4 regions of the Gudongella ferriphila genome follow, and region 4 is predicted to be linked to each of the others. Evidence: riboswitches for the same ligand, from Rfam matches in the RefSeq annotation. Region 4 holds a riboswitch; each other region holds the start of a gene.
What was found. A riboswitch is a leader RNA that binds a small molecule or an ion and turns the genes downstream of it on or off. The one in region 4 is predicted to bind cyclic di-GMP.
Positions count from the first base shown of each region.

Region 1 (4,955 bases), on a different contig from region 4:
GACTAAGCAAAAATACTTGATTATGAGATATTAGTTTTTAGATTTTTTATCTATTGTTCAGTGTTCAATTTTCAATGTTCATTTGCCTCTTAGATATTACCTCTTACTTATTACCTTACCCTTCAACTTTCTACTTTCCACTTTCGACTATAAACTTGTTTATAAGTATTTCCGCACTCTTTTCCGGCTCCTGGTTCTCAACATGAAAAACATAATTCTTGGGATTATGCTCATACATGGGATCATAGTATTCAATCATAAGGTCTCTTGCAACAGACCGGTAATCATTCTGCCTTACCAGCTCAATAAACTGGTCAATTCTATCGTTACCGAGTCTCTTTCTAAGGTGATTAAGAGCCTCAATCAGCTCGTGGTCCGTTTCATAAACATAATCTCCTACGATGTTCTCAACCCGGATATCCATTGGAGCTGTAATCTCAACATGGATTCCGCTACGGATCTTCTCAAAGATATAATCGGGAATTACTGAGCGGCCGATTCTCTTGCTTTCTCCCTCAGTAAAGACCAGATTTCCCTTCCTGTCCTTCAGCTCCTCATACAGCAGGGCCTCAAACATCTTCTGGGTATTGGGCTCACCTAATCCAACAGCTCCAAGAGTTGAGCCCCTGTGGTTTGCACAGCCCTCAAGGTCCAACACATCAGCACCTTTGGCCTTAAGTGCCTCAAGGACCTGGGTCTTGCCTGTGCCGGTGTTTCCGTAAAGTACAATCAATTCAATATCCTTTGCAACCTCAGGCAGCCTTTCGTTCACATATGCCCTGTAGGCCTTGTAGCCACCCTGAAGCTTCAATGCACTTATATGAAGGCTCTGCAGGAAAGCCACAACACTTCCGCTCCTGAAGCCTCCCCTTGCACAGAAAAACACAAGATGCTTGTGCTTCTTGTTGATTTCAAGCAGTGTCTTGAACATGTCAGGAAGCCTTTTGGCCACTGCCTCCACACCGATCATCTTGGCCTCATCAACGGACAGTTGCTTGTAGGCTGTTCCCACAATGGCCCTTTCCTCGTTGGAGAACAGGGGAACATTGATTGCTCCAGGAATGGTCTCCTGGGCATACTCATCTGGGGTCCGTACATCTATTAGAACATATTCATCGGTTTTCAGTTTTTCTTCCAGCTCGCTGTATGATATATCAGGATACATAATCTACCTCATCTTTCGGATATTCTTTTTGTACATAATATCCTATTATATAGGAAGTGGGAGGAAATAGTAAAGTATCTGGGGAAAACTGTTTCATATTTAACCCTATTGATGTAGAATATATGAAGAACATAATGGAGGAGATGAAAAGTTGGAAGGAATCAAAATAGCAAAAGACCATATGGAAAAGAATGACCTGAAAATGGTTGTATATAATAACGGAAAAGTTGTAGCACAATCAACGGACAGAGGCATCAAGCCTATTTATGATGTCTATACAGAGAGCTTTGAGGACCTTGAGGGAGCCTTTGTGTCAGACAGGATAACAGGAAAGGCAGCTGCCATGCTTCTTGCTGAGGGTAGGATTAGAGGAATCTACACAGACCTAATATCTGAGCCGGCCTTGGAGATTTTCAACCAGAAGGGAATAGCACTGGAGTACGGGAAAAAGGTTCCTCATATACTAAACAGGGATAAGGACGGAATGTGCCCAATCGAGACAATATCAAGAAATGTCCAAGGCGTGGGTGACCTAATAGAGGGAATAGAGGAGTTTTTTGTGATTGTGGGCATGAAAAAATAAAGGTGGTAGACTGATGAATGGGGACAGATTAAGAGCAATAACATATATTGTCATAGCAGCCACCCTTTTAAGTACAGGTGGGATAATAATCAAGTTCATTGATCTTCCTCCCATGACAATAGCAGGAGGCCGGGCAATCTTTTCAGCAGCGGTGGTATGGCTGTATGTAAGAAAGCCAAAATTCACCTTTTCCAAGGCCCAGGTTTCTGGAGCCCTATGCTACTCTACAATGATCACTGCTTTTGTTATCGCAAACAAGCTTACAACAGCAGCAAATGCCATAATACTTCAGTTTACAGCACCAATCTGGGTTGCTATTCTTAGCGTCTGGATTCTTAAGGAAAGGATTCGCTGGTATGACATTGCTGCAATTTTTTCTGTTGCAATAGGAATGGTCCTCTTCTTCCTGGATGATGTATCTGGAGGAAACTGGGCAGGAAACATGGTAGCAATCGGAAGCGGGGTTGCCCTTGCAGGAGTTACAATTTCACTGAGGTTCCAGAAGGATGAAAAGCCTGTGGAGACAACACTTCTTGGTCATTTGATAACAGCTGTAGTGGGAATTCCATTCTTGATCGGATTGTCATATACAACTGGGGATATTGTAGGATTGTTTGTTCTTGGAACCTTCCAGGTGGGCATAGCCTATATTTTCTATTCCCTTGCAGTCAAGCATCTGACGGCCCTTGAAGCCATTCTGATTATGTTTCTTGAACCGATCCTAAACCCAATCTGGGTGTTTCTTATTGTAGGGGAAAGACCAGGACCTGTATCTCTGCTTGGAGGGGCGATTGTACTTGGCACTGTCATTGCCAGAAGCCTTTTGGCAAACAAAATGAATCAAATCGAGGTCCGTAAATCTGTTAACCATCAAATTGAATAAAATTTTCATAAAACTGAAATAAAATTGAAATAAAATCCATATAAAACTGAGACCCCGTTTACAACCACAGTAGCGGGGTATTATAATCATAAGTAATTATACATGTTTTATTTGGGGGCCTCGATCTATTAAGATTATTTGGACGTCTTCTTAATAGGGAGCCAGTGACGTAACCGACCGGGACAAAAATTGTTTTGGTCTTTTTTAGACCACAATACTTTAGTGGGGTGGTTGGATGAAGTGAACGATGGTTAAGGATTTGAATTGTACGGGAAAGAACATAGGTAGTGGAGATAATTACATGAAAAGGAGGAAAAATGATGATGAATCTTATGATGAGACTTTGGAAGGATGAAGAAGGACAGGGAATGGCTGAGTATGGATTGATAATATTTGCCGTTGCTTTGGTTGTTCTTGTTGGATTAGCAGCATTTGGGGGAGCGTTAAGTGAATGGTTTTCAGAGTTATGGGATCCAAGTTTGCCAGGTGGATAGAATATATCTCAAATTATTAGTTTAGTATAGTTGAAATAAAAACCACAACAGCAAGAAAAGTTGCTTTGCTGTTGTGGTTAAATCTCGAAGAGTATGACAAATGAGTGTTTATTTCACTTGATAATACGGATAAATGGAGAACGGTGAATTAAATGTTAAATACGACTTTGCTATTAATATTAGTGACAGTTTCATCGTATCATGATGTTACTTCGAAAAGAATCCCCAATTTTATTACAATACCAGTAATACTTTGGGGTTTATTGACATATACAGTATTTGATGGATATGCAGGATTGAAGTTTAGCGGACTTGGGTTTCTGGTAGGATTAGGAGTTTTCCTGGTACCCTATATCCTTGGAGGAATGGGTGGTGGAGATGTAAAACTAATGGCTGCAATAGGAGCACTAAAAGGTTGGAGATTTGTTCTTTATACAACTGTCTACACAGGACTTGCAGGCGGAGTTATTGTAATACTAATACTTATCAAGGAAAAGAAGCTGTGGATAACATTAAAAAGAGTTGTTGCAATTATACTAAAACCGATTATTTTTATTATTACATTGACCTTCAACAGTGATCTGTTGAAACGAGTTAACAACTGGCTTCTTAAAACCCAGGTAGACTGGGAGAAGAGATACATCCCCTATGGAGTGGCCATAGGGATTGGGGCAGTAATTTCTTATTTTATATGAGGTGAGTTGGATGTTTGATTTTTGGAAATTTAAAAGAGATGAACAAGGTCAATCTTTAGTTGAATTTGCTTTAATCCTACCCGTACTATTACTTCTTTTGATGGGCATAATTCAGTCTGGAATAATATACGGTGGATATGTTGCTGTCAGCAATGCCGCTAGAGAGGGAGCTAGAATTGGAATTGTTGAAAAGGATAAGAATAAAATGATTCTAAGTATTGATAATGCATTTGATGATTCACCCTACTTGGAAAAAGGCGAGATTACAATCGATCCAGCTAATGGTGTTTTCGTTAATGGACAGTCGTTAAGTGTAACGGTTGAGGGAAAAGTTCCAATTATAGTACCTATGATGGAACGCTATTTTGAAGATGGATTTTATACAGTTTCCAAGACTTCAGTAATGATGGTAGAAGGTTTTAGAGAAAATTAGATGAGTTTAGGGAGATGAAAACATGTTTAGGAAAAATCATATACTATTCAATAGAATTAAATCGTTATTTAGTGATATTGAAGGTCAAGCAATGGTGATGGTTGCAGTTTTCATGGCAGTACTTCTTGGATTTGGTGCTTTTTCTGTAGATATGGGGAATCTCTATGTTCAAAGAAGACAAGCTCAAAATGTAGCCGATGCTGCAGCTCTTGCAGGCACATGGGTTATCGATGGGGGAGACCCAAAAGTTAAAGAAGTAGCTGGAATATATGCTGAAGATCACGGTATGGACAAGGATGATATTGATGCATATATTGTTGATGATAAATTTGTTGAGACCATAGTTAATAAGAACCATGATGTCTATTTTATGAGGTTTTTTGGATTTAATAGCAAGCTAGTTACAGCAAAAGCAAAAGCAACAAGAACATCTATTTGGATACCCGGACATAAAGATGTATTGCCTCTTGGACTGATAGGATGGGAAGAAATCTTCTATAAAGTGATAGCTGATGATTTACAAAACAAGGATGATTTCTATGAGTTGTTCAAGGACAATAAGCATGAGCTAAATTATGAGTTTGGTCATAGACCTGGGATCTTAAAGAGCGACGTAAAGAATTTCCTGCTTGATAAGTATCCAACAGCTGTCATATATGTTGAGCAGGGGGGAAAAGATTTCTCAATTCCCGATGATGAGAC
Region 1 is NZ_JBJXRK010000001.1:30,225-35,179, reverse strand. Features, by position in the region: gene mnmH (tRNA 2-selenouridine(34) synthase MnmH) at 131-1,165, opposite strand; gene ACKVDP_RS00210 (DUF1893 domain-containing protein) at 1,317-1,748, shown strand; gene ACKVDP_RS00205 (DMT family transporter) at 1,762-2,631, shown strand; cyclic di-GMP riboswitch class II at 2,736-2,819, shown strand; gene ACKVDP_RS00200 (Flp family type IVb pilin) at 2,952-3,125, shown strand; gene ACKVDP_RS00195 (A24 family peptidase) at 3,278-3,820, shown strand; gene ACKVDP_RS00190 (TadE/TadG family type IV pilus assembly protein) at 3,831-4,253, shown strand; gene ACKVDP_RS00185 (pilus assembly protein TadG-related protein) at 4,276-4,955, shown strand, end outside.
Region 1: it holds a riboswitch for cyclic di-GMP, as region 4 does, so the genes downstream of both, ACKVDP_RS00200 (Flp family type IVb pilin) here and ACKVDP_RS05130 (S-layer homology domain-containing protein) in region 4, are expected to answer to the same signal.

Region 2 (4,955 bases), on a different contig from region 4:
GTGCAGAAAAGGCAATGGGGGTTGATTTCCTTCTTGACCTTATCCAAAGATACATTCCGTCTCCAGCAGATGTTGGAAGCGTAAAGGGAACCAAGGATGGAGAGGAGATAATCAGAAAGGTTGATGTAAACGAGCCCTTCTCAGCAGTTGTTTTCAAGACCATTGTTGACCCCTTCGTTGGAAAGCTTACCTTGTTCAAGGTTGTTTCAGGAAAGCTCACAAAGGATACTGAAGTGTATAACTCAACCAAGGAAAAGGCGGAGAAGCTAGGTGGGTTGTTCATTCTTAGAGGTAAGAACCAGGTGGAGATTTCAGAGATTATGGCAGGGGACATTGGAGCAACATCAAAGCTTGCCTACACCCAAACCGGTGACACCCTTTGTGACAAGAACAATCAGACACTTTATGAGACAATAAAATATCCCCAGCCAACACTGTTCATGGCAGTTGAGCCAAAGAACAAGGGTGACGAGGAGAAGATCGGTACATCCCTAAACAAGATGATAGATGAGGACCCTACATTTGTTATAGAGAGAAACACAGAAACGAAGCAGCTGCTTATTGGTGGACAGGGCAACATGCAGCTTACCGTAATAGTTGACAAGCTGAAGACTAATTTTGGAGTTGATGTGGTTCTTAAGAGTCCAAAGATCGCCTTCAGGGAGACAATAAAAGGCACTGCAACCGTACAGGGTAAGCACAAGAAACAGTCAGGTGGAGCAGGTCAGTACGGAGATGTCCATATGAGATTTGAGCCTTGTGAAGAGGAATTTGTATTCCAGGAGGAAATTTTTGGCGGGTCAGTTCCGAGAAACTTCTGGCCAGCTGTCGAAAAAGGGGTAAGAGAATCCCTGGAGCATGGAGTTCTTGCAGGCTATCCAGTCGTAAACATCAAGGCTACACTGTTTGATGGTTCATATCATGACGTTGACTCAAACGAGATGGCATTTAAGATAGCAGCGTCCATAGCCTTCAAGAAGGGTATGGAAGAGGCAAAGCCAATACTTCTTGAGCCTATCGTAAAGGTAGAGGTCAAGATACCTGAGGACTACATGGGCGATGTCATGGGAGACATGAACAAGCGTAGAGGTAGGATTCTCGGTATGGAGCAGCAGGCTGACGGAAGCCAGAAGATCATAGCGGAGGCCCCACATGCAGAGATGTTTGAATATGCAATCGATTTAAGGGCAATGACCCAGGCAAGGGGAAGCTTTACAATGGAATTTGTCAGATATGAAGAGGTTCCTCAGATGATAGCTGAAAAAATCATTGCTGAGGCAAAAGCTGAAAAAGAGAATAATTAGCCAATTGATCAGCCCGGTTTTATACCGGGCTGAAAATTTATGTAACTATTGCAAAATAAAGGTTTACAGTTGATTATATTGTGGTATAATGATTGTGTAAATTAATATTAGCAAGAATGATTAGTATGACAAATGCAAGAAGGCAGCCCCTTTTTGTGTACTGTCAAACGACAAAGGCAAACCTATCGAGAGGTAGGGACGCAAAGCTATAGGGCCTGAAAAGGCAGCCAGCTACCGAAAGGAGAGTTTACACGTGAAGAGGAGAGTATTGAGCCTTTTATTGGTATTTGTTTTTTTGTTTGGAATAATTGGGACATCAAATGCTGCTGAGAGCTTCGGCGTTACAACTATAGACAATAATCAGCTTATGATAAACAGTTTGGCATACGGAAGCAATATGAGAGTCATGGTGGAAAAGGGTACTGAGAAGTATTTCTACAGCATGAACAGCACACAGGAGTTCATCCCCCTTCAGCTGGGAGAAGGAGTCTATACTGTGAAGCTTCTGAAAAATATTGAGGGCAACAAGTACCAGGTTCTTGGAAAATCAGAAACCAACATATCAGAGTGGAATGAGAATGTATACCTGACATCAAGTCAGCCTGTTTATTGGAATGACCAGTCAGTGATGGAAGGGTTGGCCGCATCGTTGTTTGCTGATGCTGATTCCGACTACCAAAAGATGCTTAAGGCATACAATTATATGGTAAACAACATCAAATACGATTATGAGAAGATCAATTACCTCAATGATTCCTACATTCCTTCAATCGACGAGACAATAACAAGCGGTCAGGGAATCTGCTACGATTACTCGGCGGTCTTTGCAGGACTTTTGAGATCTCAGGGAATCCCAACCAAGCTGGTTAAGGGATACGCTGCGGGAGTAGATGTTTATCACGCATGGAATGAGGTCTATATCAACGGAAGCTGGATCATAATCGACACCACCTTTGATGCTGCGTACTACCAGAATGACATGACTGTTAAGATGGTCAAGAGTGAAATGGAATACCAAAAAGTTAGGGAATATTAATTAAGCCTGTTAGGGCTTAATTTTTTTGGGTAAAAGACAAAGAAAGTCAAAGTCAGAAAGAAGGGATAAACATGGCTGGATTGAGCAACATCATCGAACAGTTCCTAAAGGAGCTCATCGATGAGATGGACGGTGTGGTTGAAATACAGAGAAATGAGCTTGCAAGTCAGTTTGAATGCGCCCCCTCACAAATAAATTATGTCCTTAGCACAAGATTTACCCCTTACAAAGGATACTATATTGAGAGTAGAAGAGGTGGCGGTGGGTATATTAAAATTGTAAAAGTGAAGCTCCAGGAAGACATTAGCCTTAACAATATCATTCAGAATATAGTTGGGGAATCACTCACTGAAAACAAGGCCCATGAGATCATTGTGGCCCTACAGGAGGAAGAGGTTATTTCCGGCAGGGAGGCTGAAATCATAAAGGCTGCTGTAAGCGATAGAGCCTTTAATTGTGACCCTGGTGACAGAAATGCAATCAGGGCATCTGTCTTAAGGAACATACTGCTGGTTCTGGTTAAATAGATTGGAGTGTGACAGACTATGAAATGCGAATCCTGCAATGATAGGGAAGCTAAGATTCACTACACCAGCATCATAAACGGAGTTATGGAAGACCATCATCTATGTGAGGTATGTGCAGCCGGTATCCAAAAGGACATTCAGGAGCATTTCCCCTTGCACAAGTTATTTGAGGGAGTTACGGTGGATACAAAATGCCCCAACTGTGGATTGAGCTATGAGAAGTTCAGATCCACTGGAAAGCTTGGGTGCTCAAGGTGCTATGACGCATTCGGCAAGGAGCTTTCCAATGTCATCCGTGGAATACACGGTCACACAAAGCACAGTGGGAAGATACCCAAGAGAGGCTACTCAATGGTCAGACACCAGGAGGACATCGACAGCTTGGACAAGGAGCTTCAGGAAGCGGTAAAACAAGAGGAATATGAGAAAGCTGCTGTGCTGCGGGATGAAATAAAGAGAATCAGAACCATTATGGATTCAGACAAAAGAGGTGAATAGGATGACAATTTGGCTAGATCCGCAGGAATATGACCCAGTAGTTGTAAGCACTAGACTTAGGGTGGCAAGAAACATTCGGGAAGAGGTCTTTCCCCTATATTCCACAAGGGAACAGGCCCAGGAAACCGCAGATGAGATAATCAATGCCGTTGATGAGAAGTTTCCAGATGGAGATTACAAGCTTTATCGATTAAGGGAAATGGAAAATCGTGAAAGGGTAAGGTTTATGGAGAATCATATCATAAGCCCTGGACTTCTGGAACAAATAGACAAGGGCTGCTTTTTCATGCGGGATGATGAGCGGGTCACCATTATGATCAACGAGGAGGATCATATCAGGCTGCAAACACTTCTACCTGGGTTGGACCTTCTGGGTGGATGGGAGCTTTGTTCCAAGATAGACGACCTTCTGGAGGAAAAGCTTGATTTTGCATACCACACGGAGTACGGATATCTTACAGCCTGCCCCACAAACACCGGTACCGGCCTGAGAGCATCTGTGATGCTGCATCTTCCCGGAGTTACAATGACCGGTCACATTGGCAGCATAATAAACGCCCTAAGAAAGATAGGGCTTACAATAAGAGGACTGTATGGCGAGGGGACAGAGGCGGTTGGAGACCTTTACCAGGTTTCAAATCAGCTTACCCTCGGTGAATCCGAAGAGGAGATAATAGAGAAGCTAAACAGGGTTGTACAGCAGCTTATAAAGAGGGAAAAGAGCACGAGGATATACTATGTGGAAAAGAAGGAAACCGAGCTGGAGGATAAGGTATACAGGTCCTTGGGAATCTTGAGGAGTGCAAGGATATTATCCTCCAAGGAGGCAATGAAGCATATATCAATGGTCAAGCTTGGCTCTGACATCGGTATACTGAGGGATTTCAGGGGCAGTGACCTGATCAGGCTGATGATATGGATTAAGCCGGGAAACGTTCAGGTTTCAGAAAAGAGGGCCATGGACAAGAAGGAGAGAGACAAGGTCAGGGCTGACCTGACCAGAGAATATTTCAAATGATGGAGGTATATTATGGGAATGTTTGGTAGATTCACAGAAAGGGCGCAAAAGTCAATTTTACTTGCCCAGGAGGAGGCTAAGAAGTTCAACCACAACTATGTGGGAACAGAGCATCTTCTGCTGGGTCTTATAGCGGAGGAACAGGGGATTGCTGCCTTGAGCCTCAAGGAGATGGGGGTGACCCTGGACAATGCAAGAAAGCAGGTTTATGACATTGTTGGAATGGGTGAGGAGACAGTTGAACTGGTTGGATTTACTCCCAGAACCAAAAAGATATTTGAGCTTGCTGTGAGCGAGGCTAGGAACCTTGGTCACAACTACGTAAGTACAGAGCACCTTATCCTTGGCCTAATTGGAGAAGGTGAGGGAATTGCGGTAACCATTCTTAGAAGAATGGGGGTTGACCCTGCCAAGCTTGCGGAATCTGTTGCCAAGAAGCTTACTCAGGCCACTCCAAAACAGCAGCAGGCTCAGCAGCAGCAAAACGACAAGAAAGGACAATCAAATCTTGAAAAATACAGCATAGACCTTAACAAAATGGCACAGGATGGTGAGATTGACCCTGTGATCGG
Region 2 is NZ_JBJXRK010000038.1:3,301-8,255, reverse strand. Features, by position in the region: gene fusA (elongation factor G) at 1-1,304, shown strand, start outside; cyclic di-GMP riboswitch class I at 1,470-1,543, shown strand; gene ACKVDP_RS12785 (transglutaminase-like domain-containing protein) at 1,558-2,340, shown strand; gene ACKVDP_RS12780 (CtsR family transcriptional regulator) at 2,412-2,867, shown strand; gene ACKVDP_RS12775 (UvrB/UvrC motif-containing protein) at 2,886-3,365, shown strand; gene ACKVDP_RS12770 (protein arginine kinase) at 3,367-4,383, shown strand; gene ACKVDP_RS12765 (ATP-dependent Clp protease ATP-binding subunit) at 4,396-4,955, shown strand, end outside.
Region 2: it holds a riboswitch for cyclic di-GMP, as region 4 does, so the genes downstream of both, ACKVDP_RS12785 (transglutaminase-like domain-containing protein) here and ACKVDP_RS05130 (S-layer homology domain-containing protein) in region 4, are expected to answer to the same signal.

Region 3 (4,955 bases), on a different contig from region 4:
GTTACAAGGTAGTAGACAGCAACCCCAATAAGCAAGGCTACAATTATCATCATCACGATTCCCCCTCGTCTGTTTTTATCTTTATCTTAATTATGGGACACAAATGTGACCTAATTATGACATATTGGTTTTTCACACAAAAAAACGGCCCTTGGGCCGTAATTTTCTAAGCTATTCACTAATGGCGTTCTTTTTGCTGTTTCTGCCTATGATGTTATCACCCTGGGAAATCAGCATTCCCGCAAGCATAAGAAAGGCTCCAAAGTATCCCCTCAGTGACATGATCTCCCCTAGAAGGACCGCTCCCCCAAGAGCCGCAAACACCGCTTCGGTGCTTAATGCAATGGCTGCATGGGAAGGTTTTGCATGCCTTTGGGCCACAACCTGCAGTGTATAGGCAACACCAACTGACATCAAGCCTCCGTAAAGTATCGGGACTCCTGCGCTTAAGATATTTGCAACCTGGATATCCTCAAACACAAGCGCAACCATAAGGCTCAACAAGGAGCAGGTAGCAAACTGTGCCGATGAAAGCTTCAGGGTGTTGACCTTTGAGGCAAAGTGTCCTATCACAAGGATGTGGGTTGCCCAGAAGAAGGCTCCAATAAGCTGTAAAAGGTCTCCAAACTGGATGGTCAAATCCTCGTTGATGCTAAGGAAGTATAATCCTATTGCAGCTACGATTGCTCCAACCCAGATAAATCCATTGGATTTCTGCTTTATAAAGAGACCCAATATGGGCACAAGTACTATGTATAGGCTTGTAATAAAGCCGGCCTTACCTGCAGTTGTATAGATCAGACCAACCTGCTGGAGGGCTGCAGCTGTGAAAAGAACGCTGCCAGCAATCATTCCGTACATGAAAATCTTCCTAGTGTCATTCTCGCCCGCATCCTCAGCTATTCCCTTCCTTTTGTTGGACCCCTCCACAAAATATATCACAGGTATAAGGGAAAGGCTTCCCAGTGCGAACCTTAATGCATTGAAGGTGAATGCCCCCAGATAGTCCATTCCAATCCTCTGTGCCACAAAGGCCAACCCCCATATTGCAGCTGTCAAAAGCAGCAAGAGACTTGATCTCAATTCCTTGGTCATTGTCATATCCCCCAGTTTTAGCTATTTTTATCCTATTCCCTCTTTTCATTGTACAGGAAGTGTAAATTTATTTCTACCCCCTAAAACTGCATGAAGGTTTCTTGCATAATAATTACGTTTTCAAAACAAAATCTTGAAAACTTTTTAACGATTTATAGTGGTAGTTTATGAAATTAGGGGTATATTATTAGCGAGATATGTTATTATGTAAAAACTGAAGTACATAAACTATATGGAGGCATTGATTAGGGGGGATTACTATGGACGCTTTCCCCCTTATGAGCCAATAGCGTAACCGACCAAGATGGTCGGTTTTTTTGTGTATAATATATTAAACAAACCTCAAAAAATGAAGGAACCCGGAGAGCCTGGTCAGCATAGCCGGATTCCTGCAACATCCAATCCTCGCTAAAGGTCTGTTTGTTGTGTCTATATTATACTATTTTAGCCATTTTAAATCAATCATAAATCTAAAACTTAAGGAGGTGTTGCGGATGATGGGTTGCATAAGCAAATAAATTACGAGGAGGTGATTGGATAACAATTGATTAGTTTCAAACTTAATAGAAATTCCCTTAATTGATGGTAACGAAATATATTTTGAGGAGGAAAAATGATGAAACCGAGAAAATGGTCTTCAATTTTACTGGCTTTGACCATGATATTGGCACTGATTCCGGCAAATGCATTTGCAGAGCCCGAGCCAATAGTCGAACCTAACTTTGGATTTGTTCCAAACTCTGGTGAAGCAAGTGTATCAAAGGTTGACTTGGTCAATAAAACTGAAGTTGCCAGGTATTACACTCAACCACGTGTAAGCCCGACAGCAGATTACAACTGGCGTACCTCACGTATTGCCATGGACGCTTACGGCAATGCCTGGGTGCTTAATACAGGTGCAGATGGCGTTAATCTTCAAGGTTCAGTTGTTAGAATTCAAGCAGATACTACAGGCTTGACAACACATGCCTACCCTGACCCAGTGCTTGCATTCGGTACAGACGAAGCTGTCAAGGTATTCAATGTTGGTGGACTTGGTGATATGCCAAGGGCAATTGCTATAGACGAGGATGGATATATTTGGATAGGCTTCTACAGCAGCGGAGCGTTGATGAAGTTTGAATTTGACGGAACAGACTTAAATCAAGTAGGAGAAACAATAGTTACAAATCCAAAGTTAAATTTCTATGAAATGAAATTCGCACCTGATGGGATGCTCTATATCTCAAGCAGAAACTCTACACCTACTAGAAGTGGAGATTATGGAGTTTGGAGCTTTAACCCAAACAATGGTGAATTTACTGAAGAATGGAATGTAGACTCTCCATACTCATTACTTATCGACCCTGATTCAGGTCAGGTGTATGCAACAAGCTATAGTAATGTATTATGGATTAAGGGAACAGGTACTGTGGCTATCTCAGGAGCACAGAACCTTCGTGGTATGTCATTTAACGGACTGGGCAAAATCTGGATAGCAAGCACAACTGCAGGATCCGGTGGAAATCGGGTCTGCTGGTATGACATTGGAGCTGGCACAAGTGGATATATTACATTGCCTATCGGTACAACACCAGTTGGTGTTGGAATGGATGAGGCTGGCTTGATGTGGGCAGTTTGCCGTACTGATGGAGATACATCAGGTGGTTACTTGGTAGCATTTGATCCTCATGATGGAAGTCCTGAGGGCTCAATCAAGGTCGGCTACAGACCATATGCCTATGGTGACTTTGTAATGCCAGTACCAAGGTATTGCATCGAAGGTACCAAAACAGAAGACTTTTACACTGGACTTAAAACAAGAGTTCCATTGGAAGACTGGTCAATCTATCTGTATGATCGTACATTAGACCCAGGTGAAATACCAGGTGTTGCAACAGAAGGATTGCTGGCTTCCACAATGACAGATGAGTTTGGCGACTACAAGTTCTGCGGCCTAGTTGCAGGAACCTATTATGTATACGAGATGTTTGATGACTGCTATGGGCCATTTGATCCAATCAGCGGTATGATAGAGGTTACTCTACCTGATGATGGTAATGATGGCAATGCAGTGGACCAGGATTTTGTAAACAGACGAGGCAAAATCCAAGGTATAAAATTTAAAGATACTCTTGGAACTGGTACTACCCTATCAGGTTGGGAAATCTTGCTTTACAAGGGAGAACCAGCCGTTGGTGAACCGAATAAAGCTGATGCTTTCAAGTGGACAACTACTGATAGCAATGGTTTCTATTTCTTCGATCTTCTATGCCCAGACACATATTTTGTATATGAGTTAATGCAGGATGGTTGGGTACAAACATATCCGACCGAGGGATTCTGGACAGTTGAACTCGCTGCTGGTGTTAGGGCAACAGGTAAGCATTTTGTGAACGAAGAAGAAGAATTCTTTGACCTGTGCGGCTTCAAGTATGGTCTTGACTATGCTGGCTTCATGGATGATCCATGGCCAACTGACAATCCTCTTCCTGGATGGACAATAATCCTTGAAAGATTTGAGGATGATGAGTGGGTTGAAATCGATAGAGATGTAACCAACTCATTAGGCAAATACTGCTTCCTTGATCTTCCTGCAGGAGAGTACAGATTGTCAGAAGAGGCAGATGGTGAGAAGGATGGATTCTGGATGATGAATGGCAAGTACTGGCTTCAAGTAGGCCCAGAGGACAAATATATATTTGCCAGCTTGCCTGAAGATGGAATGGAATGTGGCGATTGTGGCGAAATTTCAATTGACTGCATATGCCCACCACCTCCAGTAGAAAAATCATTTGACTTCTACAACCTGTGCCACACTGATGAGACCGCCTGGATGTTTGGTGACATTCTTCACTCAGATTTGGGTATCCCTGCTCAGAATTGGGGCTGGAGCTTAGGATTGGGTATTGTTGAGCAAAGTACAGATCCATATCCAATTGAAGAAAATGTACCAATCTACGCAGGTGCAGCCCAAAACGATATCACAAAAGGATACCTGATAGGTCATCTTGATATCTGGTGGAATGGTACTGATGTTGAGATTAGAAATGTAGACATTGATGAGAATATAGTTGAAATGAATATGATGGTATGGATCGGAAATACAGAGTTGCCACTGTTTAGAGGCGCAATGACCAATGCACCTGGTAAACTTATAATTGATCCTGCTATCGATTACAGTAAACCAGTATTTGTGGCAGTTCACTTTGATTCATATGTACCATGTGGATTTCCACATCCAGAAGTAATGCCAGAATAGTAGGAATCAGATATCAGCAAATAGATGCAGTAGTCTTAAGAGGGTTGGAAGCCAGGTTTCCAACCCTCTTAACTTTAGATCAGCTCAAAACAACTCTAATTTTAGTCATCACATTTTATTGAGAAGGCAATGTGTAGTATTTTTGTAATTTTTACAATAAATTCATATTCAAGGTAGAGTAATGAAGTTTTATGGGGGTATAGTATAACTGAAATATAGTATTTTTGGTGGCCGTGATTAAAGGGAATTATTATGGACGCTTTTCCTTTTATGAGCCAATAGCGTAACCGACCTTTTGGTCGGTTTTTGTAGTTTTTGAGACCCTGTTTTTATGGGAATCGATTCTAAATAGAGAAGGAATCCGGGGTGCCTGGACAGCTATACCGGATTCCTGCAACTTCCAATCCTATGTATAGGTTTGGCTTGTTGTGCTTTTACTATACCATATTTAGCCTTTTACAATCAATTGAATATACATAAAATTCAAGGAGGTGGTGCGTATGTTGGGGTGTAGAAGCAAAATACTTTGTAAGGAGGTGAGATAATAGAACATTCGACAATAAATCTTGACTAGTTTTCCCATAATTAATGGTAAAAATAATTTCTACAAGAAAGGAGA
Region 3 is NZ_JBJXRK010000029.1:24,039-28,993, forward strand. Features, by position in the region: gene ACKVDP_RS11735 (SHOCT domain-containing protein) at 1-53, opposite strand, end outside; gene ACKVDP_RS11740 (DMT family transporter) at 172-1,095, opposite strand; cyclic di-GMP riboswitch class II at 1,322-1,405, shown strand; gene ACKVDP_RS11745 (hypothetical protein) at 1,712-4,336, shown strand.
Region 3: it holds a riboswitch for cyclic di-GMP, as region 4 does, so the genes downstream of both, ACKVDP_RS11745 (hypothetical protein) here and ACKVDP_RS05130 (S-layer homology domain-containing protein) in region 4, are expected to answer to the same signal.

Region 4 (4,955 bases):
ATAACATCCTTTGGACTCATGCTGTGTGTAAAGAAATTGTAGTAGCTATAGGCTGCAAGGGGGGTCTGGACAGTGTAACCAACCTTGGTGTCAGTCTGCTTCAGGCTAGTTGGAGGCACTGTAACCTCACCCTGGGCCTCGTCGCAAAGCTCTGGATTAAGGTCGATCTTTCTTGTGATTTCAGCCACCAGGGTGTTCGGATTAAATCCTCCAAAGGAATCCCCTACGTGGGTCTCCTTTCCTGTCACATAGAAGGACGGCAGAAGCTTCCCTATTGTACCAAAGTAAACATATCTGTTTTCATCCTTCTTGTGGTATGGTGTGGAGTAATCAGCATTTATGGCTGCCACATACTCCAGATTATGCTCCTCTTTCCACTGCTTAAGTATTTTCAGGGCTGATATTATCCCGTGGGAGTTGTCCTCCTCGTCACACTCTGCAATTGCAATCAGGTTTCCGTCAAGCTCTCCCGGATTCTCGGCAAAATATTTTATAAGGTACATGTGTCCTGCAACACCGGCCTTCATGTCAAGGGCTCCTCGGCCAAACATGTACTCCCCTGATTCAATATCCTGAAGAACCTCCTGGGACACATTCATACCCCTTAGGACTTCCGGCAGTTTTTCTGGATCAAAGGCAGCCTTCCAGTTTGTTCCGTAGTCATCCACCCCTACGGTGTCAATGTGGCCCATTAGTATTACAGTCCTGTTTGATTCTCCCTTTGTTCCCTTTACAAGGGCGATTGCATTGTGCCTTGTGACCTCGTCGTTCAAGGTCTCCTGGAACACAACCTGACCTGGATTATTTTTGAAGTAGTCCAGATTCATGTAGTAGTCATAAATCCATTTGGCTACATCACTTTCTCCCCCTGCCCTTACAATACTTGGAATCTTTACAAGGTCTCTGGTGATATTTTTGACTTCATCAAAGCAATTTAAGTACATTGGCAACAACCTCCGTTAAAGTGTTATGGCTTAATTATGACACAGCTAAGATTGCTTTGCAAGATTAGCTGTGTCATAATAATTCACGATTCACAGTTCACAGTTCTCAATTAAAAGCCATTTAAGGGATATATTTTCAGGTCCAAGATCCTTAGTTTTCACTAATGATTACTGTTTGCTTGTCACTCTGAGTCTTGCGAAAAGTCTTGTACCCTGACTGGCATCTCTAACCAATTTTGCATAGTGAATTGAGAATTGTGAATTGTCTTTCCCCTTTTGTTACTTTTTTGTTACATTTAGTTTACATAATTGATTTTATTTTCCTTAGTGATATAATGAATGTGAAAAATGAATATTTATGATAACAAGTATGACAAATACACAAAGGCGAGTCCTTTTGTATACTGTCGCCGATAAAGGCAAACCTACCGTGAGGCAGGGACGCAAAGCTAGAGGGCCTGTAAAGGCAGCCAGCTACCGAAAGGAGAGTTTATGATGCAGGATTTTTCTGGCCTTTAATTGTATTTGTTTTTTGTTTGCTCATATGATATTAATACTAGTGAAGCTGAAATCACTTTCAGCCCATTTAAAAACTTTAGGAGGATACTAAATGAGAAAGATTCTTGGCCTTATTCTGGCCTTAATAATAGTTATACAGCCATTTACAGCAGAGGCAGCTGAGTTCAGGGACGTTAATTCCACAGACTGGTTCCGCGACAATGTATATGTTCTGGTAAGGGAAGGTGCCATTCAGGGTTATCCTGACAATACCTTCAGACCAAAAAACACAATGACAAGAGCAGAGTTCATAAAGTCTACAATGTCCATCCTTGGATACAAGGACATCCCATCAAGAGGGACGCACTGGGCAGACGGTTACATAGCTAAAGCCAAAAGTCTTGGGATTGTATGCAGCGAAACCTCTTCAAATCCGGACTCGGCAATATCCAGGTATGATATGGCAAGAATTGTATCAAATGTATTGGACTACCAGAACTACAGACCTCAAGCGGAGTTAACACAATACGAGCAGCTTATAAAGGATATGAGACAGGTAACATCCCTTGGAAATCCTGAGATCAAGGCAGCGGTCCTTAACTCGTATTCCAGTGGGATCCTTACGGGGTATGTGGATGGAGCCTTCAGGGGCGATGCCACCCTTACAAGAAGCGAGGCAGCTACAGTTCTTTTAAGAATCAAATACGAGCAGTACAGGTCCCTGCCAAAGGTAGACCTAAGCTCCAACTATGAGCAGAGGGTACTTGACCTGGTAAACGTGGAAAGATCCAAGGAAGGACTTTCACCACTTAAGATGCATGTGGAGCTTTCAAGGGTTGCATATGAAAAATCCAAGGACATGGCAATTTATGACTACTTTGCACATGAATCCCCAAACTACGGATCTCCCTTTGAAATGATGAAGGAGTTTGGAATCAGATACAGCTACGCAGGTGAAAATATTGCCATGGGCCATCCAACTCCTGAGGCGGTTGTAAAGGCATGGATGGAGTCACCGGGCCACAGACAGAATATCATGAACAGGAATTTTGGAAACATAGGAATAGGAATCTACAACGACAATGGAAGAATCTATTGGACGCAGATGTTTATAAATTAGAGCATACAAAAAGACCGGAAAAACACCGGTCTTTCATTATGCCTGCATATATTCTATCTATGCACTCTTCCAATCCCTTCAGCCTCGGAGCTCATTGCCAGTCTTTCAGTTTCATTCAGAAGCTCGTTGATGGGCTCATCCCTGTAGAGCTTAACTCCTATGCTGTATTTTATCCTTATGCCCATGGGGCTGATCTGCTTGTCGATTGCCTTTTTGAGTCTTTCAGAAACAACAGTTCCCTTGTTAGGCTGTATGTCAGGAAGAAGCAGAAGAAATCCACCATCCTCATATCTTCCAACAATGTCTACAGATCTTACTGATTCTGAAATTGCCTGACCCATTAGCTTGACTAGAACATCCATAGTGTCTCTGCCGTGTTCCTCCACAAGGCCTTTGAAGTCAGATATCCTGATAAGGAGCAGGCTCAAATAGGACTGGCCTCTGGCAGTTCTAACCGCCTCATACTCCAGCCTTTCATAAAGTGAACCCCTGTTGAGCAGCCCAGTCAACTTATCCCTTGGGTTCAGCTCCTCCATTTGATTCTTCAACCTCTTGTTTTCATCACGCAAATCCTGAATTTCCTTAAGCAGAACATCCTTTGACAATTCCATGGCACAACCTCCTCCTATAACCCTTAAAGGTATTATACCCATCACTTTACAGAGTTACCAGAAAAAATCCCCTCAATCGAGGGGATTCGGTAAATTAGTTAAAAGTTTCTCTCAGTTTTATTATCTCTACTCCATCATACTCTACTCGAACCTGAAATTCATCATCTTCAGCTTCAAACTTAACCTTGCCATCTTCTTCAATCTTGATCTTTTCATCATCGATTTTTGAATCCACGTAATCCACAATTACAAGGATTTCTTCCTCAAGATCATCATGGATCCATAGCTCACCTTTGTATGATTCGTCAATAGTATCATAATCCAAGTCATCATCCCAATAGATCATATCCTCCAGTAAATCCTGGATCTCGTCCTCTGCATCTCTTAGAATTTTGTAGTATCTAGCCATCAAGGTGTTATAATCATCATCAGAGCCTATCCTTTCATCTAGGATATCGTAATAATGTCTAGCACTTTTGACCAATCCAATATCCTCAATATCCAAATCCTCAAGACTCCTATACAGTCTGGTGAAATATCTTTCAGCTTGAGCTAATGCCTTTTCAAGAACCTTATCATCCCTGATCTCATCCAGGTCATCCTCAACATTGGAATATACCAGAACCTTGCCCATAAATACCCTTACACTCAATGGCTCAATTTTCCACATTGGCATTGGTTGACTGAACTCTCCATATTCATTAATGTTAACTGTTACATTGTTCAATTTAACCTTAAGCTTTGTATTTCCCTTGAAGTTTTCAAAATTTTGACCAGTCTTCAGGTCTATTTCTCCCTCAATCAATCCAACATTGCCATTCTCCATGGGAATTATTTTGATGTCTACATCATCCACAATTCCAGACATCACTTCCATTACATTCCCTGTTTTCTCCATGGCCTTGATCCTTGCAGGATTATTCAATGCATTGGGATTAGCATTTGGGCTTACTGCAAAAGCAGCTCCCCCACCAAGAATCAATACTCCCGCAAGTACAATTGCCAACCCGCGGTTTAAAACTTTCATTTTCAGGACCTCCTTTTTAAAATAACCTTTTGCATAATATAGATACCCATCACAATAAAGTAATATCATAACAGAGGTCAGCTGAAATATTATTGTAATATTCCAGCTGACAACAAGGAGAAACTATTCAGAAATTATCACGCTATTGTTTTCTGTTATTTCTACATGGGCCTGGAGAACCTGCTCTGCAAATGACAAAGGAACATAGGTGCTTCCTTCAACTATTACAGGTGCGGCTTCAAGCTTGATTAGCATTTTTGCAAAATTGTATACATTTCTTCCGATAGTAAGAGTTGACCAGTTTGGACCCCTTAGAACCTCAACGGATTTTTCCTCTCCATTCCAGGTAACTTCAAAGCCAAGTTCCTCTGCAACCATCCTTAGTGGAATCATCATTACACCTTCGTCAGTTGTTATGACCTCTTCTGTAAGGACTATGGCAGCCCCAGGCATTTCAGTCTCTCTTTCTGGCATCACAATGATCTTGTGTGGGTTTGTCTGACCTGGATGACTGGTCATGACTATTGAATAGAAGACAACAAGGTCCCTCTCATACAGGTCATCTTCCACAAGGGCATTCCCTTCAAAATCAACAATTTCTGTTTCATCTGAAATGTTCAGTACAAGGGAGCCATCTGCACTCAGAAGGTCCTCATCGAAGTACTCAACATAGGTTGAGTGCTGGCCTCCATCATGTAGAACCACTACGTCCGGTCCTAGAAGCGGTGGATAACTTAGAGCCATCACTGTGGTTT
Region 4 is NZ_JBJXRK010000005.1:35,990-40,944, reverse strand. Features, by position in the region: gene ACKVDP_RS05135 (M20/M25/M40 family metallo-hydrolase) at 1-944, opposite strand, end outside; cyclic di-GMP riboswitch class I at 1,353-1,426, shown strand; gene ACKVDP_RS05130 (S-layer homology domain-containing protein) at 1,555-2,562, shown strand; gene ACKVDP_RS05125 (GGDEF domain-containing protein) at 2,616-3,173, opposite strand; gene ACKVDP_RS05120 (hypothetical protein) at 3,268-4,200, opposite strand; gene ACKVDP_RS05115 (copper amine oxidase N-terminal domain-containing protein) at 4,324-4,955, opposite strand, start outside.